Regions from separate parts of the Mesorhizobium sp. U510 genome, predicted to be linked through region 2. Evidence: riboswitches for the same ligand, from Rfam matches in the RefSeq annotation. Region 2 holds a riboswitch; each other region holds the start of a gene.
The links. A riboswitch is a leader RNA that binds a small molecule or an ion and turns the genes downstream of it on or off. The one in region 2 is predicted to bind cobalamin.

Region 1 (6,108 bases), 1.4 Mb from region 2:
TTGCCGGTCAGCAGCTTGTCGAGGTCGTCGATCGACTTCAGGAACGGGTCGATCCACTTGCCGATGTCCTCGACCAGCTGGCGCGGCAGGTCCTGATGGACGCCGCCGGGCCGGAAATAGGCGGCATGCATGCGCGAGCCGGAGGCGCGCTCATAAAACACCATCAGCTTTTCGCGCTCGACGAAACCCCACAGCGGCGGCGTCAGCGCGCCGACGTCCATCGCCTGCGTCGTCACATTGAGGATGTGCGACATGATGCGGCCGATCTCGCAATAGAGCACGCGGATCAGCTGGCCGCGCCTCGGCACTTCGATGCCGAGCAGGCGTTCGGCGGCCAGTGCGAAGGCATGTTCCTGATTCATCGGCGCGCAATAGTCGAGCCGGTCGAGATAAGGCACAGCCTGCAGATAGGTTTTTGCCTCGATCAGCTTTTCGGTGCCGCGATGCAGCAGCCCGATATGCGGATCGACGCGATCGACGACTTCGCCGTCGAGCTCCAGCACGAGGCGCAAAACGCCGTGCGCCGCAGGATGTTGCGGGCCGAAATTGATGTTGAAATTGCGGACGGAGGTCTCAGCCATTCTGGCGCCTCAATTCGTCTTGGCTTTTTCGTCCCCGGGCAGCACGTAGTCGGTGCCTTCCCAAGGGGAAAGAAAATCAAAATTGCGGAATTCCTGCTTGAGCTCGACCGGCTCGTAGATGACGCGCTTGGCTTCGTCGTCGTAGCGCACTTCGACGAAGCCTGTCAGCGGGAAATCCTTGCGCAGCGGATGGCCTTCGAAACCGTAGTCGGTCAGCAGGCGGCGCAGATCGGGATGGCCCGAGAACAGCACGCCATAGAGATCGTAGGTCTCGCGCTCGAACCAGTCGGCGCCGGGGAAAACCCCGGTGATCGACGGCACCATCGTCTCCTCGTCGGCCTGCACCTTGACGCGAATGCGCACATTCTGTTTCGGCGACAGCAGGTGATAGACGACGTCGAAGCGCTTGGCCCGCGACGGATAGTCGGCGCCGCAGACATCGATGATCGAGATGAACTGGCAGCGCGCATCGTCGCGCAGGAAAGTCACGACTTCGATGAGGTCGCGCGGCTCGACATGAATGGTGAGCTCGCCATAGGCAATGTCAGCGCCATTGACGCGACCGATCAGCCTTTCGCCGAGATAGGTCGACAGTTCGCTAAGGGATGCGGCCATGGATTTACCGTTCGATCGTGCCGGTGCGGCGGATTTTCTTCTGCAGGAGAAGAATGCCGTAGAGCAAAGCTTCGGCGCTCGGCGGGCAGCCGGGCACATAGATGTCGACAGGCACGACGCGGTCGCAGCCGCGTACCACCGAATAGGAATAGTGGTAGTAGCCGCCGCCATTGGCGCAGGAGCCCATCGAGATGACGTAGCGCGGCTCCGGCATCTGGTCGTAGACCTTGCGCAGCGCCGGCGCCATCTTGTTGGTCAGCGTGCCGGCGACGATCATGATGTCGGACTGGCGCGGTGACGCACGCGGCGCGACGCCGAAGCGCTCCGAATCGTAGCGCGGCATCGAGGTGTGGATCATCTCGACGGCGCAGCATGCCAGACCGAAGGTCATGAACATCAGCGAGCCCGAGCGCGCCCAGGTGATCAGCGCCTCGGTCGAGGTGACCAGGAAACCCTTGTCGGCAAGCTCATTGTTGATTTCGAGGAAGAAGGGATCGTCCTCCCCCACCGGCCGGCCGGTGTTGGGATCGATGATGCCCTTCGGCTTCGGCGCGACGAGGGTGCCTGAACTGTCGTTCAATCCCATTCCAGCGCTCCTTTTTTCCATTCATAGGCAAAGCCGATGGTCAGCACTGCCAAAAACACCATCATCGACCAGAAACCCAGCATGCCGATCTTCGAGAAGGACACCGCCCAGGGAAAAAGGAAGGCCACTTCCAAGTCGAAGATGATGAACAGGATCGACACCAGGTAGAAGCGGATGTCGAATTTCATGCGGGCATCGTCGAACGAGTTGAAACCGCACTCGTAGGCGGAAAGCTTTTCGGGATCGGGATTGCGGTAGGCCACAAGGAACGGTGCGGCCAGCAGCGCCAGGCCGACGACCAGCGCCACGCCGATGAACAGGACGATGGGCAGGTACGAACTGAGAAGTGCGTTCATGCAGCGGCTTTCCGTTGGCGCCAATCCACTTTGATTACAGCACCGGACCTTAATGCGGAAGCGTGACAGATTAACCGCTGAACCGTTTTAAGGGGCCTATGCTGCAACGCGGCGAGGGTTAGCGCAGCACTTCCAGCGAAGCAAGTCAAACCTTGTTCAAAACGCCGACCTGGACGGCATATCCGGAGAAACTGGTCCGATCCGCTCCTGTTTGATTTCCTTCGTTTTTTACTCCACTTTTCTCTCCTGACAGGGTTGCCGCTAAAACCCTGCTAGCATGGGCTGGAATCACCCGTCAGACCCACAGCAGAAGCGCCCAGAGTGATACCTGCATGAAGGAAAAAATCTCGCTTGCCATGGCCCGGCGCATCGCGCTCGCCGCACAGGGGTTTCTCGATCCCCGCCCAAATGGCACACCCGATCGCCGCCACTTCGCCCGCGTGCTCTCCCGCACCGGCCTGCTGCAGATCGATTCCGTCAGCGCGGTGGTGCGCGCGCATTATATGCCGCTTTATTCCCGCCTTGGCCCCTATCCCTTGACCTTGCTCGACAATGCCGCCGTGACGCGCAAGCGCACCGTCTTCGAATACTGGGCGCATGAGGCTTCCTTCCTGCCGGTCGAGACCTATCCGCTGATGCGCTGGCGCATGCAGCGCGCCGAGCAGGGCGACGAGATGTATCTGGGCCTGGCCAAATGGGGCCGCGAGCACGCCGCCTATATAGAAGAGATCTACCGCGAGGTCGCCGCGCGCGGCCCGATCGCCGCTTCGGCGCTGGAAGGTCAGAAAGGTTCGGGCGGCTGGTGGGGCTGGAGCCATGCCAAGCATGCCTTCGAATGGCTGTTCTGGGCCGGGCGCATCACCACGGCGCACCGCCGCGGCTTCGAGCGCTTCTATGATTTGCCCGAGCGCGTGCTGCCGCAGGCGATCCTCGACCTGCCCGTGCCGCCAGCCGAGGACGCGCACCGCGAATTGCTGCGCATTTCTGCCCGCGCCCATGGCGTGGCGACATCAGGCGACCTGCGCGACTACTTTCGGCTATCGCCGGCCGACATGAAAGGCCGGCTGGAGGAACTGGTCGAGCTGGGCGAATTGCTGCCGGTGCGTGTCGAGGGCTGGGACAAGCCGGCCTACCTTCATAAGGACGCCCGCCTGCCCCGGAAAATCGAGGCCCGCGCACTGTTGGCGCCGTTCGACCCGGTCGTCTTCGAGCGCTCGCGCTCGGAGCGGCTGTTCGATTTCCACTACCGCATCGAGATCTACACGCCGGCTGAGAAGCGCCAATACGGCTATTACGTCCTGCCCTTCCTGCTCGGCGACCGGATCGTCGCCCGCGTTGACCTCAAGGCTGACCGGCCGGCCAGCGTCCTGCGCATCCACGCCGCCTACGCCGAACCCGGCGCGCCACCTGAAACCGCCGCGCAACTCTTCGAGGAACTGCAGCAGATGCAGGGCTGGCTTGGCCTTGAACGCATCGAAGTGACACCCGCCGGCGATCTGGGTCCGGCGCTCGCCGACATCGCCATGTCGTAGCCGCGCGTTGACACCGCTGCCTGCAAAAGCCTAAATCCGCTCCAGACGGTCCCTTGCCCGCAACGGCAGGGGCTAAGAGGGAATGCGGTGCGGGATTTCGATCTCAAATCCGCGGCTGTCCCCGCAACTGTAAGCGAAGAGCCAAGGCCGAAAGCCACTGGGACGTTCCCGGGAAGGCGGCACCCAAGGCGATGACCCGCGAGCCAGGAGACCTGCCGTCTGCGACAAAAGAATCCGATCGCCCGGCGGGTTTCCGGGCAAGGAGCCCGGTTTTTGGACCAGAACAGCAGTTTTTCGGCTGGCACAGCGGACAATTCGTCCGCCGACGGGGATGCCTTGGCCGGCGTCACCGTCATCGTCTGCGCCTCCTGCCGCGACGAGACCGGCTCCGACGCCCATCCCCGCGCCGGCGAACTGCTAGCCGAAGACACGCGCCAAGCCGCTGCGAGCGATGACATCCGCATCCGCACGGTCGAGTGCCTCGGCAATTGCAAGCGCCGGCTGAGCGCCGCGATCCTGCGCGACGGTTGCTGGAGCTATGTCTTCGGCGACCTGACCGCGACCAGCGGCGCCGACCTCGTCACCGGCGCCAAACTCTTCGCCACCTCGACCGACGGCCTCATTCCATGGCGCGGTCGGCCCAATTCCCTCAAGCGCGGCCTCGTTGCCCGCATTCCTCCCCTCAACCTGCTGAAGGATTGATCATGAGCGCTTCCGTCACCCGCGTCCCCTGCACCGTCGTCACCGGCTTCCTTGGTGCCGGCAAGACGACGCTGGTCCGCCATCTCCTGGAAAACGCCGGCGGCAAGCGCATTGCCATCATCGTCAACGAGTTCGGCGACATCGGCATCGACGGCGAGATTCTGAAGGGCTGCGGCATCGACACCTGCCCGGAGGAAAACATCGTCGAACTGGCCAATGGCTGCATCTGCTGCACCGTGGCCGACGATTTCGTGCCGGCGCTCGACCAGATCCTGTCGCTCAACCCCAAGGTCGATCACATCCTGATCGAGACCTCGGGCCTGGCCCTGCCCAAGCCGCTGGTCCAGGCATTCCAGTGGCCGACGGTGAAGAGCCGCGTCACCGTCGATGGCGTCATCGCCGTGGTCGACGGTCCCGCACTGGCCGAAGGCCGGGTCGCCAACGACATGGACGCCTTGCAGGCGCAGCGCGCGCAAGATGGTAGCCTCGACCATGACGACCCGGTCGAGGAACTGTTCGAGGACCAGATCGCCTGCGCCGACCTGATCATCCTGTCGAAAAGCGATCTTATGGACGCCGCCGGTTCGGCCCGCGCCAACGCCATCATCGGCGAACACTCCGCCCGTGCCGTGAAGATCGTGCCGACCTCGCATGGCAAGGTCGATCCCTCCGTGCTGCTCGGGCTCGGTCTCGCCGTCGAGGACGACATCGAGAACCGCAAATCCCATCATGACGGCGCCTTCGACCACGAGCATGACGACTTCGACACCTTCATCGTCGACATTCCCTCGATCGCCAATCCGGATGAGCTGGCACAACGCGTCGCCGCCGCCGCCGAACAGGAAAACGTGCTGCGCGTGAAAGGCTTCGTCGAGGTCGGCGGCAAGCCGATGCGGCTCTTGCTGCAGGCCGTCGGCCCGCGCGTCAATCATTACTATGACCGCGCCTGGACCGCCGAGGACGACCGCCGTTCGCGCCTGGTCGTCATCGGCCTCAAGGGGCTGAACCGCCCGGCAATCGAGCGTATACTCGCCGGCTGAGTTCAGACACGGGCCGCGATGCATATCCTCACCACGACCTCCGCCTCGCTCGACGATCTCGCCGAGCCGGTCGATCTGCGGCAGACGCCGGCGGATATCGTGGCCCTGTCCTTCACCGACAGCGACCTCGCCGGGCTGGCGGCCGCCTGGAAGGCGGATGCCGGCCGTTTGCCCTCGATGCGGCTGGCGGCGCTTCGCGACCTGCGCCACCCTATGTCCGTCGACCTCTGGGTCGACAGCGTCGCCCGCCACGCCAAGATCATCCTGGTACGCATCCTCGGCGGCTACGACTGGTGGCGCTACGGCTGCGACCAGCTGGCCTCGACCGCTCGGGAACGCGGCATAAAACTGGCGCTGCTGCCCGGTGAAAGCCATGACGAGGATATCAGGCTGATCGAAGCCTCGACGCTGCCGCGCTGGGAATTGGACGCCCTGCTCGGCTATTTCCGCGAGGGCGGCCCGGCCAATATGGGCGCGCTGGTGCAGCGGCTGGCCAGGCTGGCTGGGCAGGACGCGGCCGTTGTTGAGCCGGTGGCGGTGCCGAAGGCCGGCTACTACGAGCCAGGCCGCGGCGTCGTCCCCCTCGCCCTTGAGGGAGAGGGAAAGGTCGTGCCCATTCTCTTCTACCGCTCGATGCTGCTGGCCGCCGACGTCGCACCCATCGACGCCCTTTTCGACGCGCTGCGGCAGCGCGGC
Region 2 (6,108 bases):
GGTGAAACGCGCCATGGATGCCGGCATCCCGGTCATCGAGCTCGACCGCAAGACGGTCGGCGATCCCGGCAAGGACTACACCGCCTTCATCGGCGGCGACAATTACAAGATCGCGCTCGAGGCCGGCAAATACACCGCCAAGACCTTGCTGCCGGATGGCGGCGAGGCGGCGGTGCTGGAAGGCTTGCCGAGCTCGACGCCGGCGGTTGAGCGGCTGAACGGCTTCAAGGACGGCGTCAAGGAGAATGCCAAGATCCAGGTCGTCGCCGAGCAGGCCGCCGACTGGGTGCCGGACAAAGCCCAGACCGCCTTTGCCGCCATGCTGCAGGCGCATCCCGACATCAAGGTGCTCTATGCCTCCAACGACATGATGGCGGCCGGCGCGCTGCTTGCCGCCAAGGGAGCTGGCAAGGACGTCAAGATCATCGGCACCGACGGCCTGCCCGGACCGGCCGGCGGCATCGAGGCCGTCGCCAAAGGCGACTGGGCGGCGACCTTCACCTACCCGACGGGCGCCAAGGAAGCGATCGAGATGTCGAAGAAGATCCTGCTCGACTGCGCGACTTCGGTGGAACCAACGGTGACGGTGGAAACGACCGCGATCACGGCGGAGAATGCCAAGCAACTGATGGGGAAGTGAGGGGCGGAGAGCCCGGCATTGAGCTTGATATGCAAGGCCCCGGAAGGGGCCTTGTTCGTTTTGGGAGGGACTGTCGAAGAATGGCAACTTCATGCAGCATTTCGGTCATTCGAACGGCTATCGCCGTCCATCAAAGGCCGACATGGGTCGTCTAGGCGCTAACGGCTTCGCCGCCACTCGCAAGATTTCTACGCCACGCGTGGTTGAGCTGGCCTGGGTTTGACTACGGTGGCGAGTACGATGCCGGCGACAATGAAGGCCGCACCGACCAGATCGTAATCGTGCAAGTCCTCGCCGAGCAGCAGATAGGCAAGCATGGCGACGAACACCGTCTGCAGGTAGAGCAGCATGCTCGCCCGACTCGCGCCGAGTGTTTCCACGCTTTTGTTGTAGAAATAGTACATCAAGGCGCCGCCGGGTCCTGCCAGATAGGCGAGCGCGAGAATGCTGTGGACGTTCATGACGGAGCGTTCGTCGTTGACCAATTCCCACAAATGGAAAGGCAACGCGACCAGCGCACCGGCGCCGAGCAGCAGCACGACCATCGGCAGGAGTTCGATGCCGAATTTGGCACGGCGCAAAAGCACGGTGTACAGGCCCCAGCAGAACGCGCTGCCGACGATCCACAACTCGCCGGCGTTGAACTCGAGTTGCAGCAGCGCCGTCAGGTTCCCGTGGGCAACGATGAAAATCATTCCGGCGAGCGCAACCAGCGCGCCAAGCGACTTCCACAATCCGAGCGGTTCGCCAAGCACGAAACGCGCGAGCACCATCGTCATGACAGGCGAAAGCGCCATGATGATGCCGGCCGTGGTGGCGTTGGTGTCGTTGAGGCCATGGTAGATCATACCCTGGCATAGGGTGAGGCCGATCGCCCCTACGGCGACGACCTCCAAGGCGCGAGTTCGCAAAAGCCCAATCATGGCGTCGTGATGACGGTGCACAATCGGCAGTAGGATGGCGCAGGCAAGCGTCAGCCGCCAAAAGCAGAGGCCCCAGGGCGGCATTTCAGGCGCCACCCATTTGGCCGCGATATAGACACCAGCCGAAAGCAGCCAGCACAGGATGGCGGCCGGATAGCCGGTCAAGGAGGATATGGGGCCGACCGCGGGTTGCGCGGCTTGATGCGCTATCGGCATTGCCTGCATGTCATGTCCTCCCCTTCGATGACGTCTGCCGACGGGGTAACATAGCCTGCGTCGTTGGGTCGTGCATCCGTTTTGAAGGGTGAGGTCGCGTACGCTTTTACTTTGGTATCGGGAGGTCGCGTGTCAGCTTTTCGCGTTGCATAGCCTGGCAGTGGCGGTTGGCAGTCGACCCAAATGTGACATTTAGTTCTGGTCGCGCTCCTGCCAGGATTTGGCATCCCGCCCCAACCGCTTACCTTGCGTTCAACTCCGCCATATAAGCATTCGAAATCCCGGGGGCGCCGCGAGTGCTAGACAACTACAACCTCGACCGCTTCGGCGTGATCCACCAGATCGACGCCACGCCGATCACATACGACAAGCAATACATTTCCTATTACGAGGATCTGAGCGACCGGACCATCAAGCTCGGCTATCAGCGGCTTGGCTGGGTGCTGGGGATCACCGGTGAGATACCGCGGTCCGTGTTGGAGATTGGCTATGGCACCGGCACCTTCATTGAGGCCGCCAAGATTACCGGGGTTGCCGACTGTGCCGGCTGCGACATCACCAAATTTCCGCTGCCCGAGGGCGTCCGCTTTGTCGATTGGGACGAGGCGCTCGCCGGCTCGTGGGATCTCGTCGCCATGTTCGACGTGCTCGAGCACATTCCGGATCTGGGTTTCCTCGCCCGCCTTCAGACCCGCCACCTGGCCATCGCCGTCCCTTACTGCCGCTGGCGTGAACTTGGCGCCGATGGCGATGCGTGGTTCCGGACGTGGCGCATGCGTCTGCCCAACGAGCACCTGCACCATTTCGACCGTGACTCGCTGGTGGCGCTCCTCGCGCATTACGGCTTCGAATGCGTGATGCTGAATTGCTTTGAAGACGGGATCAGACTGCGGCCAGGCGAAGCGGGTCCAAATATTCTGTCAGGCTTTTTTAGAAAGCTGTAGCGCCGGTTTCCCTCGGCGACCGCGGCCAGGTGTCATGCCTCCTGCCTGGTGACCGCTCGCGGCTGAAAACCGAGGTACCGCCGAAGACTTATTGCGCAACGACAGGGGGTTGACATCGTCGCGAAATATCGCCTCAAAGGTAATGTTATTACATATCGAATGAAGTGCGGCGGCATCGCAAAAAACTCATTGCGATGCGATCGATGGAAATCTACGGTGGGTGCGTGATGGTCCCCGCGCCGAAAGGCAAGGGGTGAAAAGGGAACACGGTGAGACCCGCAGAGGTCGAGACCGTGGCTGCCCCCGCAACTGTAAGCGGTGAGCAAGATCCGACATGCCACTGGCCGGCAAGGCTGGGAAGGCAGGATTGCGCCGAGACCCGCGAGCCAGGAGACCTGCCATCACTGAGTTGACCGGACGGGGTGTGCCGGGAGGAGACGTGGACGTCGGTCTAGTCGGCCGGCTCGCCAGCATCCTTCCGTCGCCAGTTTTGGAAAGTGACGGAAGTTGGCCGGCGCCATCGATCACCGCATCATCGTGTGCACGCTTTGCCGTGACGTCCCGACCGGCATCAGGTCGGGCGAAAGCCTGTGTGCCGATCTGCGCTCCCGGCTCGCGGCCTGCCAAGAACCCGCTGTGGCGCATGGCTTCACGATCGAAGGCGTCGAATGCATGGCGGGCTGTGCGCGGCCGCTGACCGTGGCCTTCCAGGCGCCAGGCAAGGCTTCCTATCTCTTCGGCTCCATCGACGCCGAGGCCGACGCCGGCGATCTCGTGCGATTTGCCAGGCTTTACGCCTCGCTCGCCGACGGCTGGTGCAATTCCGGACAGCGTCCGCCGCGGCTGGCGGGCAAGACGCTGGCTCGTATTCCCGGGCCGGCCAAGTTTGCGGTCAACAGCCGATGACAGCGCCGCTCCTCCATGCACGCGACCTCTGCGCGATGGCCAATGGCCGCGATCTGGTCCGCGCCGTCAGCCTGTCGGTGGCCACAGGCGATCGCCTTGCCATCATCGGCCCCAATGGCGCCGGCAAGACCACGCTGCTGCGCATGCTGTCGGGCATGCTCAGGCCAAGTTCCGGCGAGGTGAAGCTTGGCGGGCGCCGCCTGGACAGGATCTCGACCGCCGAGCGGGCCCTGCACGTCGCCGTTGTCGGCCAGACCGACCAGCCGGACCCGCGGCTGGCGGTGATCGACTATGTCGAGCTCGGCCGCGTCCCGCATGCCGGACTGAGGCGCAGGAGCGAGGAGCGCGACATCGTCGTCGACGCGTTGCGCCGGACCGGCCTGTTGCCGCTGCTTGGCCGCACGATCGGCTCGCTGTCGGGCGGCGAACGCCAGCGCGCCCAGCTGGCGCGCGCCATCGCGCAGCAACCGAAGGTGCTGTTCCTCGACGAGCCGACGAACCATCTCGATCCGCGCGCCCGTGGCGAATTGCTCGAACTCATTGCCGGCTTCGGCATGACGGTGATCGCGGTGCTGCACGATCTGGCACTGGTGGCACCCTTCGCCACCAGGGTCGCAGTGATGAACGAAGCGCGGCTGCATGCGCTTGCCGCGCCGCGCGAGGCGCTGACCCAAAAGCTGATCCGCGAGATTTTCGGCGTCGACGTGTTTCGCCTGCGCCATCCGACCGAAGACCGCGAACTCACGGTCTTCGATGTTCCGAACCGCTCCGCGCCGCCATCCTGATCGACCCCATCCCTGATCCGACATTGTTCAACCGAGGAGCAAAATCCGTGAAACGTCTCGCCCAGTCGCTCGTCTTCTCGCTGCTGGCTTCGTCAGCGTTCGCCTTCCCGGTCACCGTCGACAGCTGCGGCAAGCCGCTGACCTTCGACGCGCCGCCCAAACGCGCCGTCATCCATGATCTCAACATGGCCGAGATGGCCTTCGCGCTGAAGCTGCAGCCGTCGATCGTCGGCCTGACCGGCATCACCGGATGGTACAAGGTCGGCCCCGAATTCAAGGCCGAGCAGGGTTCTATTCCCGAACTGGCGCCCAAATACCCGACGCTGGAAAACCTCGTCGCCGTCGAGCCCGATTTCTTCTTCGCCGGCTGGTACTATGGCATGAAGCCGGGCGGCGACGTGACGCCAGACACGCTCGCCCCGCACGGCATCAAGACGCTGGTGCTGACCGAAAGCTGCGTCCATCTCGACAAGAACCGTCCGGCTGCCTCGATGGATCTGCTCTATGGCGATGTCGAAAAGCTGGGCAAGATCTTCGGCAAGGAGACCGAAGCCAAAAAACTTGTTGCCGGCTGGAAGGCGCAGCTCGCTGATATCACTGCCAAGGTCGGCGGCGCAAAGGGGACGCGGGTGTTCCTTTATGATTCAGGTGAGGACAAGCCGTTCACCGCCGGAAAATTCGCCATTCCGAGCGCCATGATCACAGCGGCGGGCGGCGACAACATCATGGCCGACATGGACACCAGCTGGGGCAACACGGATTGGGAAACCGTGGCGTCGCGCAATCCGCAATTCCTCATCCTGCTCGATTACCAGGATGGCGGCGGCTACAAGAAACTGCTCGACTTCCTCAAGGCGCACCCGGCGATGAAGGAGACGGACGCGGTCAAGAACGAGCGCTTCGTGGCGCTCCGCTATGCCGAACTGACGCCCGGCCCGGCAAACATCGAGGCGATCGGCAAGATCGCCAAGGCGATGCATCCGGAAGCGTTCTGATGCTTCTTGCCCCTGGGCATAAATCCGGTGCGCTTTCAGGGCACAAGGCGTTCGCGCTGGCGACAGTGGCGGGCACGGTAGCGGTCGTCGCCCTCGTGCTGCTGTCAATCGCCTATGGTTCGACACTGATCCCGCTGACTGACGTCATCGCCTCGCTTGGCCATGCCGTCGGATTGAACGAGCACCAGGTGTCGGGCCCGGTCGGCAAGATCGTCGTCGATCTCAGGCTGCCGCGCACGATCCTGGCGGTCTGTGTCGGCAGCGGCCTCGGCATAACAGGCGCCTTGCTGCAGACGGTGACCCGCAACGATCTTGCCGATCCCTTCCTGTTCGGCCTGTCGTCGGGGGCGGCGGCCGGTGCTGTTTCCGTCATCACCGTCTTTGGTGACAGTTTTGGCATCTGGACCTTGCCGGTCGCGGCCTTCACCGGCGGCATACTGGCCGCCTGCATCGTCCTGCTGCTGGTCGCGCGGGTGCGGGGGCAGGGGCCGGAACGGCTGATCCTCGCCGGCCTTGCCGTTTCCTTCCTGTTCACGGCCTTGACCAACTATCTGGTTTTTGCCGGCGACCAGCGCGCCGCCCATTCGGTGCTGTTCTGGACGATGGGTGGGCTCGGGCTGGCGCGCTGGGACAATGTCTGGCTGGGCGCATTGGGCGCCGGCACGATCGCGGCCTACGGGCTGTGGAACCATCGCAGGC
Region 3 (6,108 bases), 1.7 Mb from region 2:
GCAGCCAGAGGCAGACGCCATCGAGCGGGAATTGGCCCGCTGCAGATGGTGGAGCGTCGATGCCGCCTCAAAAGTCTAGAAGCGCTGTTTGACCCTTCCCCCAGCTTGGCCCTGCATCCGGTTTCTCGGAACACGCTCCGCGGACCGGGGCGCGTGATCGCCGATGCTTCTCCCGATGGTCGCGGGTTTCGGCGATCAAGGTTGGGGCGACGATAGTGATTTCGACTATCCCAATACGGAATAGTCCGAAACGGGCTGGCGGAGAGCCTTCTCGTTTCTGGCCGGCTCATTTGGGACCCAAGCCTCCTTCGATCACCCGCCAACGGCGGCCTCTGGAACAGCTGACTTCGACGCGCCATGACAAGGGCCCCGGCCAGGCCAAGGTTGCCGAGGCGCTTTCGCGGGCAGCTCGATTGCCTTGGGTGCGCCGGATGGACTCACCCCAAGATTGCCCGGTGTGTGGCGTTGCCGCCCACCGCCGGCGAGGGGCACCGAGCCCTACGCGGTCTGCGCTTTTTCCCGAATTGCGCGTGCTGCAGCCACCATGTTCATCAGGGCAGGGCGGACCTCCTCCCATCTGCGCGTCTTGAGACCGCAGTCGGGATTCACCCACAGTTGGCCATCCAGCAATCGCTCGCGCGCAAGCATGATGAGGTTGGAAATCTCCCCCACTTCCGGGACCCGCGGCGAGTGAATGTCATAGACACCAGGACCGATCCCGTTCGGATACTTGAAGCTTCGGAGCGTATCGAGCAGTTCCATCTGCGAGCGCGAGGTTTCAATGGAGATCACATCGGCATCCATTGCGGCAATCGCGTCCACGATATCGCCGAACTCGGAGTAGCACATATGGGTGTGGATCTGGGTCGCATCGCCGACCGCCGTTGAAGCCAGCCGGAAGCATTCGACGGCCCAGTCGAGATAGGCCTGCCAGTCGGCCTCGCGCAGCGGCAAGCCCTCGCGCAGTGCGGCTTCGTCGATCTGGATCATCCTGGCGCCGGCCTTTTCGAGGTCGCTCACTTCATCGCGAATGGCGAGCGCGACCTGGCGGCAGACGGCTGAGCGCGGAAGGTCGTCCCGGACGAAGGACCAGTTGAGGATCGTCACCGGGCCGGTAAGCATGCCCTTCACCGGCTTTAGCGTCAGCGACTGGGCATATCGCCACCAGTGTAATGTCATGGGCTGTTGTCGCGACACATCTCCAATGATGATCGGGGGTCGCACAAAGCGCGAGCCGTAGCTCTGCACCCACCCATGTTGCGTGAAGGCGAAGCCGCAGAGCTGCTCAGCGAAATACTGCACCATATCGTTGCGCTCGAATTCGCCGTGGACCAGCACGTCGAGTCCGATCTCTTCTTGCCAGCGAACGGCGGCTTCTATCTCTTTTTTCAGGAAGGCCTCATAGTCGACGTAACTCAGCTCGCCCTTGGCATGGGCTGCCCGCGCCTTGCGAACCTCGGCTGTTTGCGGGAAGGAGCCGATCGTCGTGGTGGGGAAGGATGGCAAGCCAAACGTGTCGCCCTGAAGCTTGGAGCGCACGTCGAATGCGCTCTTCCGGCGCGTCATGGCGACCTTGATGCTGGCGACCCGACCTTCGACGAGCGGATCATGCACCTTCGCGGATGTCGCGCGAACGGCGGCAGCCTCAGCCGACGCCTCCAGTTCGGCGGCGACCGCGTCCCGGCCTTCGGCCAGCGCACGGGCGAGCACGACCAGCTCGCCGGTCTTTTGCGCCGCGAAGGCGAGCCACGACTTCACATCCGCATCGAGTGCCGTCTCCATGTCCAGGTCGATCGGCACATGCAGCATCGAGCAGGACGGGGCAATCTCCACGCGGTCCAGCGGCCAGCCGGCGACGATCGGCTTGATGCGGTCAAGTATGGCAGGCAGGTTCGCACGCCAGACGTTGCGGCCGTCGATCAGTCCGAGCGAGAGCACAAGTTCCTTCTGCGCGAGCCGGCCGAGGGTCTCCAACTGCTCTGGAGCGCGCACGAGATCGACGTGCAGTCCCGCCACGGGCAGAGAAATTGCGGTCTCGAGATTGTCTCCGAGCGATCCGAAATAGGTAGCGACCATGATCTTCAACTCAGGTGCTGCTTTTGACAGCCGGCAGTAGGCGAATTGGAGCGCATCCCGTTCGTTGGGAACCAGATCGACCACGAGCGCCGGCTCATCGATCTGCACCCAATCGGCTCCCGCGAGCTTCAGCCTCCGCAGGAGCTCCTCGTAGACGGGCAGCAGCCGTGGCAGGAGCGCGATAGGGTTGAAACCTTCCTCAGGTGACTTCGCCAACTTGAGAAAGGTAACCGGTCCAAGCAGGACCGGGCGCGTGTGGATGCCGAGCGCCTTGGCCTCGAGGAAATGATCGACCGGTTTCGCCGACGAGAGGGCAAAGCTCTGATCGTCGGTAAGTTCCGGCACAATGTAGTGATAGTTGGTGTCGAACCATTTGGTCATTTCCATCGCGGCAAGGCCATGCCCGTTGGCCGCATGCTCGTCACCGGCATGTCCGCAATCAGCGGCCTGATCTTGGTTGCCGCGCGCCATTGCGAAATAGGTATCGAGTGGGACCTCGCCGTCAGTCCAGGCGTATCGTGCCGGCACGGCGCCGACCATGGCGACGGTGTCGAGCACATGGTCATAAAGCGAGAAATCGTTGGACGGGATTTTCGACACGCCGCGATCGTGCTGCTCCCTCCAGCTGGCGGCGCGTAGCGCCTTCGCCGTCGCGAGCAGGTCGGCTGCGGGAGATTTTCCGGACCAGTAGCTTTCAAGCGCGAATTTGAGTTCCCGCCGTCGACCGATACGCGGCACGCCGAGCGTTGCCACTGGAATTTGTTGAGAGACAGTCATGCCATACCCCGATGGTTGGGGCGTGGGGACAAGGAACGCGCGAGCAGGCGGCACGAAGCCAGGCTACCGCGGCCACCGAGACACCCCGCCCGTGGACGTTGTTCGTCGTGGCAGGTCTCCTGGCTCGCGGGTCAAAGCCTCTGCCCGTCTTCCCGAGGCCGTTCGCCTCAGTGACACCAATGGGCTTGGCTCGCCGCTAACAGTTGCGGGGGCAGCGCCGGCATCGCACCGGCTTCCCTCTTAGCTCCGCTACAGCAGTGCCGCGCGGAGAACCACGACATGCGCACAATCACAGCAGCTTCGCTCCTTGTCAATACATATAACGAGATGTTTATGTGATGATGCGAATAATGCCCTTGCGCTGATCGGTCTCTTTCGCCCAAAGCCGCTTACGATGCCGCCTCTTATCAGTGCAGGCTCGGAGAGATCCTTGTCCCCATCGGCGACGCCGATCAGATCGAGGTCGCCGGGCTCAAAGGGCGTAAAGTCGGGCCAGGTCGTCACGGTCAGCCGGGAATCCCGGTACTTGTTCCCGCTCGGCTTCGCTCAGCGTGCTTGCGCACTCGCCCATCAGCACGCTGATAACCATGTCCGGAAGCGGAAAGGAGAGGTGGCGCCTCAGGTCGGCGGGCTGGGGCTGGACCGCCAGCGTCTCGAACAACTGCGCGGCGATCGCCTCGACCTGCTGCGCGAGCAGCTTCACCCTGCGGTTGCTGAAGGCCGGCGCCACGATCGTGCGTAACCGGGCATGCTCGCCCCCCTCGTGCGAGACCAGCCACCTCGGCGAACCGAGAATCGCTGTATCTGGGTGCATGCCGCACTCGCTAAGCGACGGAAGGGCGGAAGGTGACCGGCAGGCGCTGCGGGCAGCGAATGACGTAAGACGGCATGTAGACGACGTCCTCCGCGGCGATGGCCAGCGCCAGATCCTCCAGCCGCCCGAACAGCGCAGGGAAGGCGCAGCACAATTCCAGGCGCGCCAGCGCAGCGCCCAGGCAGGAATGCGGCCCCTCGCCGAATGACAAATGCGGGTTGTGCCGCCGGGTGACATCGAACCTGTTGGCGCCGGGACCGAAGGCCTTTTCGTCCCGGTTCGCCGCATGGAACGCCATCAGGACGGCATCGCCGCGGCGGACCAGGCATCCGTCGATCTCCACGTCCTGGGTGGCATAGCGGAACGGCAGATTGGCCGCTGAGCTGCCCCAGCGCAGGATCTCCTCGATCGCCTGTGACCACTGAACTTGGCCGCTGCGCACCAAGTGCAGTTGCTGCGGATGCGTCAGCAATGCCAGCACGCCATTGCCGATGACGCCGGCGGTGGTCACGAAGCCCGCAGAGAGCACCATGAACAGCATGTCGATGAGCTCGGTGTCGGAAACGAGCTCGCCTTTGTCACGCGCGACGATCAGGGCCGAAGCCAGATCATCGCCGAGCTGGCCCCGCTTGAGCGCGATCAGGCGACGGAAGAACTCCGGGATGCGCTGCCGCGTCTGTCGCACCTCTTCGCCTGTGGCGGAGGTGTTGGCCAGGCTGTAGGTGAGCGCGACGATCTCTTCGCGCTGTTCGTCCGGCAAACCGAGCAGTTCGGCGATCACGTTGGTGGGCAGCGGAGCGGCGAACTCGCTCATCAGATCGGCACTGCCGCCGCGCTGCGCCATCTCGGCCAGGAGTCGATCGACGCATTGTTCGACCCGTGGCGCCAGCAAGGCGATACGACTGGGCGCGAAGCTGCTGGACAGCAGGCCGCGCAAGCGCCGGTGATCGGCGCCGTGCGCCGTGGTCATGTTGTCCACTTTGCATATCCCGATCAGCGGATGATCCTCGGGAATCTCGCCGTCCTGCAGCGCCCGCCACTGTCGCCAGTCCTTGTTGAAACGCTGGTCGGAAAGCATCTGCCTGAGCGTCTGGTGACGGGCTGCCGCCCAGGTCACCACATCGCCTGGCAGCGACACTCGCGCCATCCCCCCCTGCCGCAGAATCGCAGAAGAAAGACGATCAAGTTGCGTGGGAGCGGCCGGCACACCGATCACGTCGCAATGATCGTTTTCTACGCGCATGCCAACAACTCCTTTAAGAACCATCGCGGGTCCACTTCTCGGCACGGAAGATCCGCGCGCGGACTTCGAAAAGTGCCCCGTGCTTCGTCCTCAGAAGCGGTAGGTGAGACCTGCGCCTATCAACCAGGGATCGAGCTTGGCCTTGCCCGTGAGCTTGGCGCCGGCGACAGTGACGTCGAAGTCGGGCTTGAGGAAAAGCTTCTTCACGTCGAAGTTGACGCCCCAGTGCTGGTCCACCATGTAGTCGAATCCGACCTGCAGCGCGGCGCCGAATGTGTTCTTGACCTTGAGATCATCGGCGCTGCCGACTTGCTGATGATAGAAGATCGTATAGTTCACGCCGGCGCCGATATAGGGCTCGAAGGCGCCGAAATCGGTAAAATGATACTGCAATGTGAGCGTGGGCGGCAGCAGCCAAACCTTGCCGACCTCGCCCAGCCCGCCGATCGCACCTTGGCCATCGATGTTGGCATAGGTGGTGCCGAGTATGAGTTCGGCGGCGATGTTGTCCGTGAAGAAATATGAGATATCGAGTTCCGGCGTCACGGTGTCCGAATACGAAAGACCGGAGCCGGGCACCGCATTGACATAGCCCGAATCCTCGGTGATCACCCCCAACGCACGCAGGCGGATCTGCCAGGGGCTTGGCGCTTCCGCGACGCAGGCTTCTGCCTGCGGGACGCTCGCGGCTTGCCCAACATCTGCCGCGCCGGCCTGTCCCGCAACGATGAGGACGACAGCCGCTGTCATTGCCCGCGCCACGCCAATTCGCGCTCTCGCCATACTTTTCTCTCCTTGATCTTCAGAAGCGACGCACTGCGCCTTGATTGAATCCTGCTCGCATCAATCGAGATTGACGGAGCGCTCATGCGGGATAGCCCCCGCATGTGTCGTGCCAAATGAGAAAATCGTTGCAGAACAATGCGGTCACTCCGATAGCGCTGTGTCTCATGTCCGACTTCGTCGAAGATCCGACAATGAGTGCAGCCGTAGCCGCCCCTGGTAGCCGTTCGTCAACATCGGCCGGCAGTTCGTTGGCATGCTCGTACTCGGCTTCGAGTTTTGGCGTATTCTGCGTTCAGCGCTTTGATCGGCGCCTGCTGCTTCGCCGTCAGGCCGGGGAACGTTCCAGCCAGTTGGCGCAGTTCGTGGGCATGTCCGTAAGGCGTCTCGACCGCGACCGATATGGGCGGGAAAT

Region 1: another riboswitch for cobalamin. It lies ahead of ACLGL5_RS27020 (DUF1636 family protein); the one in region 2 lies ahead of ACLGL5_RS20140 (DUF1636 family protein).
Region 3: another riboswitch for cobalamin. It lies ahead of metE (5-methyltetrahydropteroyltriglutamate--homocysteine S-methyltransferase); the one in region 2 lies ahead of ACLGL5_RS20140 (DUF1636 family protein).

Annotation. Positions count from the first base shown of each region.
Region 1 is NZ_CP180532.1:5,198,720-5,204,827, forward strand. It holds gene ACLGL5_RS26995 (NADH-quinone oxidoreductase subunit D) at 1-581, opposite strand, end outside; gene ACLGL5_RS27000 (NADH-quinone oxidoreductase subunit C) at 591-1,196, opposite strand; gene ACLGL5_RS27005 (NuoB/complex I 20 kDa subunit family protein) at 1,201-1,782, opposite strand; gene ACLGL5_RS27010 (NADH-quinone oxidoreductase subunit A) at 1,773-2,138, opposite strand; gene ACLGL5_RS27015 (winged helix-turn-helix domain-containing protein) at 2,471-3,670, shown strand; cobalamin riboswitch at 3,700-3,904, shown strand; gene ACLGL5_RS27020 (DUF1636 family protein) at 3,944-4,372, shown strand; gene cobW (cobalamin biosynthesis protein CobW) at 4,375-5,412, shown strand; gene cobN (cobaltochelatase subunit CobN) at 5,431-6,108, shown strand, end outside.
Region 2 is NZ_CP180532.1:3,844,423-3,850,530, forward strand. It holds gene ACLGL5_RS20125 (substrate-binding domain-containing protein) at 1-640, shown strand, start outside; gene ACLGL5_RS20130 (DMT family transporter) at 829-1,788, opposite strand; gene ACLGL5_RS20135 (class I SAM-dependent methyltransferase) at 2,076-2,723, shown strand; cobalamin riboswitch at 2,935-3,140, shown strand; gene ACLGL5_RS20140 (DUF1636 family protein) at 3,231-3,629, shown strand; gene ACLGL5_RS20145 (ABC transporter ATP-binding protein) at 3,626-4,414, shown strand; gene ACLGL5_RS20150 (ABC transporter substrate-binding protein) at 4,462-5,409, shown strand; gene ACLGL5_RS20155 (FecCD family ABC transporter permease) at 5,409-6,108, shown strand, end outside.
Region 3 is NZ_CP180532.1:2,172,549-2,178,656, forward strand. It holds gene metE (5-methyltetrahydropteroyltriglutamate--homocysteine S-methyltransferase) at 499-2,829, opposite strand; cobalamin riboswitch at 2,946-3,145, opposite strand; partial or broken gene ACLGL5_RS12380 (cytochrome P450) at 3,419-3,661, opposite strand; gene ACLGL5_RS12385 (cytochrome P450 family protein) at 3,678-4,910, opposite strand; gene ACLGL5_RS12390 (OmpW/AlkL family protein) at 5,001-5,693, opposite strand; gene ACLGL5_RS12395 (transposase) at 5,924-6,108, opposite strand, start outside.